Linked DNA regions of Paludisphaera rhizosphaerae. The protein of the gene in region 2 interacts with the protein of the main gene of each other region in a pairwise test. Links are inferred from orthologs where the notes say so. Each region holds a gene or a part of one and is shown on either strand. Other genes may lie near its edges.

Region 1 (3,495 bases), on a different replicon or contig from region 2:
GTCGCCCAGCGCGGCGTCTACGTGGCGGTGACTGGTCCTAACCTGGAAACCCGGGCCGAATACCGGTTCCTCCGCGCCATCGGCGCCGATGTCGTCGGCATGTCCACGATCCCCGAGATCCTGGTGGCCGTGCACGCCGGGATCAAGGTGCTGGGGTTCTCGATCATCACCGACATGTGCCTTCCCGACGCGCTGGAGCCGGTGGACATCGACAAGATCCTCGCCGTCGCCAACGCCGCCGAGGCCAAGCTCCGCACCATCGTCCGGGGCGTCTTGGAACGCCGGCCCGTCTGATTTGATTTGATCGACTGGGCCCGTCCGCCCCGCATCGCCCGAACCGATTCGATCCCAACGAACCGCGAAGCCGACATCATGTCCACGAACGCGAAGCCGTACAAAGAGACCCTGAACCTGCCCGTCACCGAGTTCGCCATGAAGGCGAACCTCCCGACCCGCGAGCCCCAGATTCAGGCGAACTGGCGCGAGCAGGACCTCTACGGCCAGCTCCGCACAGCCCGCAAGGGCTCCCCCGTCCGCGTCCTCCACGACGGCCCGCCGTACGCCAACGGCGACATCCACATGGGGACCGCGCTCAACAAGATGCTCAAGGACTTCGTCGTCCGCTCGCTCAGCATGCGAGGGTTCGACAGCCCCTACGTCCCGGGCTGGGACACCCACGGCCTGCCGATCGAGCACAAGGTCATGAAGGACCTGGGCTCCAAGGCCGCGACCCTCGGCCGCCCCGAAGTCCGTGAGATGTGCCGCGTCGAGGCCATGAAGTGGGTGGACGTCCAGCGCGACCAGTTCCGCCGCCTCGGCGTGATGGGCGACTGGGAAGACCCGTACCTGACCCTCGACCCCCGCTACGAGGCCGGCATCGTCGACGTCCTGGCCGACCTCCTCGACGGCGGCTTCGTCTTCCGCCAGCTCAAGCCGATCCACTGGTGCACCTCCGACCAGACGGCTCTGGCCGAGGCTGAGCTGGAGTACCACGACGAGACCTTGCCGAGCATCTACGTCAACTTCCCGATGGTCGCCGGCGTTCCCGCCGACTGGCTTGCGTTCGACGGCGGATCGAAGCCCGAAGACTGGCGGGCGATGATCTGGACGACGACCCCCTGGACGTTGCCGGCCAACGTGGCCATCGCCGCCCACCCCGACCTGACCTACGCCGGCGTCCGCTACACCGACCCCGACACCGGCGCGACCGTCCGCACCATCCTCGCCGCGGACCTCGTCGAGAAGGTGATGGGCCTGCGCAAGATCGCCGATCACGTCGAGGTCGGCCGCTGCAAGGGCCGCGAGCTGGAGCACGCCGAATACCATCACCCGTTCCTCGAACGGGTCTCGCCGATCGTCCTGGCGAACTACGTGAGCGCCGAGGACGGCACCGGGTTCGTCCACACCGCCCCCGGCCACGGCGGCGAGGACTACCAGACCGGCAAGGCCTACCAACTCCCGGTCCTCAGCCCCGTCGACCCGGCCGGCCGGTTCACGGCCGAGGCCCCCGAGTGGCTCGTCGGCCAGTACGTCTTCGCGGCCAACCCGAAGGTCGTCGCCAACCTGAAGGAGTCGGGCGCGCTCTACCTGGAAGCGCCCCTGACGCACAGCTACCCGCACTGCTGGCGGTGCAAGAAGCCGGTCATCTTCCGGGCGACCGAGCAGTGGTTCGTCGGCGTCGACCGCAACGACCTCCGCGGCCGGACGCTGGAGCAGATCCGAGACGCCGTGAAGTGGTACCCCGAATGGGGACAGGCCCGGATCGAGGCCATGGTCTCGCTCCGTCCCGACTGGTGCATCAGCCGGCAGCGGTCGTGGGGCGTGCCGATCCCCGCGCTCGGCTGCACCTCGTGCAATGCGCAGCTTCTGACGGCCGAGACCGCCCGCCACTTCCGCGACCTCTTCCGCAAGGAAGGGGCCGACGCCTGGTTCAACAAGCCCGTTGAGGAGATCCTGCCGCCGGGGGCGAAGTGCTCGAGCTGCGGTGGGACGAGCTTCCGCAAGGAAGGGGACATCCTCGACGTTTGGTTCGAGTCCGGTTCCAGCCATCGCGCGGTGCTGGCGGGGGGCTTCAACCTGGGCTTCCCCGCGCACATGTACCTGGAAGGATCCGACCAGCACCGCGGCTGGTTCCAGTCGTCGATCCTCACGGCCGTCGGCACGACCGGCAAGGCCCCGTTCGAGAGCATCCTGACCCACGGGTTCGTCGTCGACGACAAGGGCCAGAAGATGTCGAAGTCGCTGGGCAACGTGGTCTCGGCCGTGAAGGCGACCGAGCAGCACGGGGCCGACGTCCTCCGGCTGATGGTCTCCAGCATGGACTACGCCGACGACGTCCGCATCAGCGAACGCTCGATCAAGGAGGCGTCCGAGGCCTACCGCAAGATCCGCAACACGTTCCGCTACCTGCTGGGGAACCTGGAAGATTACGCCCACCTGGATCCGGCGACCGTCGACCTGGCGACGCTCCACGAGATCGACCGCTGGGCGCTGGGGCAGCTCAACCAGGTGATCCGCGACGCCGTCTCGGCCTACGAGCGGTTCGAGTTCTACCGGGTCTATTCGCGGATCTACCAGTTCTTCTCGGTCGAGCTGTCGAGCTTCTACCTCGACGTCCTCAAGGACCGACTCTACGCCGAGGCCCCTCGCGGCCCCGAGCGTCGCGCCGCGCAGTACGTTTTGTTCCGGCTCCACGAGGCCCTGACGCGGCTGCTGGCCCCGATCCTCCCCCACACGGCCGAGGAATCGTGGGGCTACATGCCGCACGGCCAGGGCTTCCCGGCGAGCGTCCACCTGGCGACGTTCCCCCAGCCCGACCCGCGCTGGGACGACCCCCAACGCGACGCCCGCTGGGCCGTACTCGCCGACGCCCGCAACGCGATCCTCAAGGCCCTGGAAGGGCTGCGCAAGGACAAGACGATCGGCAGCGCCCAGGAGGCGTCGGTGACGATCGCCGCGCCGGCCGCCGACCTGGCGATCCTCCAGGCCGACCGCGACCTGCTGGCGACGATCTGCCTGGTCTCGACGATCGACGTCCGCGAGGGGGGCTCGGCGACGCCGGGGCCCGGCGAGGAGCGGTTCCAGGTGACGGCCGCGAAGTCGACGTTCGGCAAGTGCGAGCGTTGCTGGAACTATCGTGAGGATGTCGGCGGCAACGCCCAGCATCCGACCCTCTGCGGGCGCTGCGTCCGCGTGGTGTCGGCGACCGCCGGAGGCGTTTCCTGATGGCCGCCCCCGTTCGGCTGGCCGTCTGCGTCTCGGGCGGCGGGACGACCCTGCAGAACCTGCTCGATCGGATCGACGCCGGGACGCTCAACGCCCGGGTCGTTCAGGTCGTGGCCAGCCGTCCGGGGATCGCGGCGATCGCCAAGGCGGAGAAGGCCGGCCTCCCCGTCGCAGTAGCCGACGTCTCGAAGCGGCGGACGGACCTCGACGCCTTCAGCGCCTCGGTCTTCGACCCGGTCCGCGAGACCGGCGCCGACCTCGTGCTGCTGG
Region 2 (3,045 bases):
CATCGAACTCGGCGACGGCATGAAGCGGCCGCTTCGGAAGGTGGAGCAGATCGCGACGCTGGACGGTAAGGTCCGCCCCGAACTGGGCGCGACGCTCTGGGTCGACACCGCCGGACAGATCCTCAAGCAAGACGTCGATCTTCTGGGCGGGATGACCACCTATCGCACCACCGAGGAAGGGGCCAAGGCCCCTGGCGGTCGGATCAAGTACGACCAGATCCGGGGGACGATCGTCAAAACGTCTCGCGAGATCCCCAACCCCTATCAGACGACGTACATCAAGTATCAGGTCACCCTCAAGGACGAGGACCCGACCAAGATCATCCCCAACGATCGCCGCCAGACGTTGACGCCTTCCGGGGACGGCAAGTCGGCCGTCATGATCATCAACACGATGGGGCCCAACGACGGCGAGGCCGGGTCTGAACCCGGGCCCGAATTCCTCCGTCCCAACGGCGTGGTGACCAGTGCGGACGCCCGGGTGAAGCGGTTGGCCGATCGCGCCGTCGGAAACGCCGCAGATCCCTGGGAGCAGGCCGTCCGGATCAACAAGTGGGTCTTCCAGAACATGCGGAGCAACTTCGCGACGACGTTCGCACCCGCCAGCGAGGCGGCCGTGAACCTCACCGGCGACTGCACCGAACACTCAGTCCTCGCGGCGGCCATGTCGCGAGCGAAGGGGATCCCGTCGCGGGTCGCCGTGGGGCTGATCTTCGTCGACAGCAAGGAACTGAAAGCCAAGGGCTTCGGCTTCCACATGTGGCACGAGGTCTTCGTGAACAATCGCTGGGTCGCCCTCGACTCCTCGTTCGACCAATCGCAGGTCGACGCGACGCACATCAAGCTTTCGGACTCCAGCCTGGAAGGGGTCTCGCCGTTCGAGTCGTTCCTGCCGATTCTCCGCGTCCAGGGGAAGGTGACGATCGAGCCTCTGGAACTCCGCTGAGCCGGTCGCCACAATGGGGCCGCGTGCGAGGCGGCCCCACTCCCTCGGCTCCCGGGAGTCCGAAGCGATGTCGACCCTGAAACTGCTGGCTGCGCCGGCCCTGCTGGCCCTGTTCCTCTCGGGATGCGGAGTGGAAGTCGCGACCGACTCAGGCCCCTCGAAGCCGGCTGGGAAGGGCTCCGGGAAGATCGGCGCGGTTCTCCCGATGTTCAGCCATCCTTTCTTCACGGCGATGAGAGAAGGGATGGAGGCCAAGGCCAAGGAACTCGGCCTGGAGATCGACGTTCGCGACGGCCAGGACGACGACGCGAAGCAGATCGGCCAGGTTGAGACGCTCCTGAACCTGGGCTGCAAGGCGATCATCCTCTGCCCTCGCGACGAGGACGCGCTCATCCCCGCCGTCGAAGCCGCCAACCGCGCAGGGACGCCGATCCTGGCCGTCAACCGTCGGATCAACGGCGGCGAGGTCGTCAGCTACGTCGGGGCCGACGACGCCGAGGGGGGCGTTCTCCAGGGGGAGGAACTCGTCCGACTCCTCGGCCCCAAGGGGGGCAAGATCATCTACCTGGAAGGGACCGAGGGCTCCAGCCCCCAGCGCAATCGGAGCGAGGGGCTGACCGCCGTGCTCCAGAAGCATCCTGAGATCGAGGTCGCCGACCGTCGTTTCGCCGGCTTCCAGGAAGACAAGGCGAAAGGGGTCATGACCGACCTCGTCCGCCGCTTCAAGCCCGGCGAGATCCGCGCCGTGGTCGCCCAGTCCGACGAGATGGCGCTCCCCGCCGCCGAGGTCTCCCAGGCCGAAGGGTGGAAGGACGTCGCCGTTCTCGGCTTCGACGGCGCGAAGACGGCCTTCGACGCCGTCCGCGACGGCCGTCTGGCCTGCACGATCCTTCAGGACCCTCGTGAACAGGGGGCGAAGGCCGTCGAGGTCATGGCGGCGAAGCTGAAGGGGGAGTCCGTCGACCGCGAGGTCGTCACCCCCCTCCGCCTCATCAACAAGGCGAACATCGACCAGCACAAGCCGGCTTACTGACCGGTTTCACGCCATTCGCCGCTGAAGACCTCGGTGGCGGGCCCGGTCATGAGGACCGAGGCGTCGCGCGAGGCCCATTCCAGTTCCAGGTCCCCTCCCGGCAGGTGCGCGAGGACCTTCGGGCCGGTACGCCCCGTCAGCACGCCGGCCACGCAGACGGAGCACGCCCCTGTCCCGCAGGCCATCGTGATCCCGGAACCCCGTTCCCAGGTCCGCATCTTCACCTCGCTGGGCGAGACGACCTGCGCGACGTGGAAGTTCACCCGCTTGGGGAAGACCGGGTGACGCTCGATCAGCGGCCCCAGCGTCTCCAGGGGGAAAGCGTCAACGTCGTCCACGAACAGGACGGCGTGAGGGTTGCCCATCGAGACGGCCGTGAGCTTCAGCTCCTTGCCGCCGATCTCCACCGGCGCTTCGACGACTGGATCGCCTGGAAGGGTCGTCGGAACGGCGTCGGCGTTGAGGATCGGCGTCCCCATGTCGACGCGGACGAGCTTCGCCTCGCCCCCTTCGACGGTCAGGTCGAGCGTCAGGACGCCTCGGCCGGTCTCAACGGTCACGCGCGGTTTTTTGGCGATCCCGTGGTCGTGGATGTACTTGGCGACGCAGCGGACGCCGTTGCCGCACATCTCGCCTTCGGAGCCGTCGACGTTGAACATCCGCATGCGGGCGTCGGCGCGGTCGCTGGGGAGGATCGCAATCAGGCCGTCGGACCCGATGCCGAAGTGGCGATCGCTGACCGCGCGGGCGATCGCGCCGAAGTCGGCTGGCTCGGGCTGGGTGAAGGTCTCGACGTAGACGTAGTCGTTGCCGAGGCCGTGCATCTTCGTGAATTTCATGGGCGGAGTGGATCGCTCGGGCGGGTTTTGGGTCGCCCCGAGGCTCTCGGGTTGGCCCTCATGGCGGGGGCGACGGTAACATTGTAGGCTCGATCACGACGCCGCTTCCAGCGCCCCGCCTCTTTCGCGGGAAACAGCGAGGACCCGATGAGCTCCGTTGCACCTCCCTCGAATTACGACCTGCGATTTGAAGTCCTGGGGATCCCCGTTCGCGTCCATCCTTTTTT

Evidence for each region. Proteins that work in one complex are often made in the same cells at the same time.
Region 1: the proteins of G5C50_RS00405 (region 2) and ileS interact in binary tests that used the Escherichia coli proteins (3 or more experiments, as listed by UniProt). The link is inferred for Paludisphaera rhizosphaerae from one-to-one orthologs.

What each region holds. Positions count from the first base shown.
Region 1 is NZ_JAALCR010000004.1:2,051-5,545, reverse strand. Bases 1-3,425 are described here. They hold ileS (isoleucine--tRNA ligase), read left to right. Parts: upstream 1-372; coding sequence 373-3,225; downstream 3,226-3,425. Other genes in these bases: purN (phosphoribosylglycinamide formyltransferase), read left to right, coding at 3,225-3,425; G5C50_RS06145 (purine-nucleoside phosphorylase), read left to right, coding at 1-294. Outside these bases: more of purN, read left to right, coding at 3,426-3,495. UniProt on the Escherichia coli protein: Catalyzes the attachment of isoleucine to tRNA(Ile). As IleRS can inadvertently accommodate and process structurally similar amino acids such as valine, to avoid such errors it has two additional distinct tRNA(Ile)-dependent editing activities.
Region 2 is NZ_JAALCR010000001.1:76,986-80,030, forward strand. Bases 22-2,996 are described here. They hold G5C50_RS00405 (sugar ABC transporter substrate-binding protein), read left to right. Parts: upstream 22-1,013; coding sequence 1,014-1,979; downstream 1,980-2,996. Other genes in these bases: G5C50_RS00400 (transglutaminase-like domain-containing protein), read left to right, coding at 22-946; dapF (diaminopimelate epimerase), read right to left, coding at 1,973-2,818; G5C50_RS00415 (metalloprotease), read left to right, coding at 2,966-2,996. In the rest of the region: more of G5C50_RS00400, read left to right, coding at 1-21; more of G5C50_RS00415, read left to right, coding at 2,997-3,045. UniProt on the Escherichia coli protein: Part of the ABC transporter complex RbsABC involved in ribose import. Binds ribose. Also serves as the primary chemoreceptor for chemotaxis.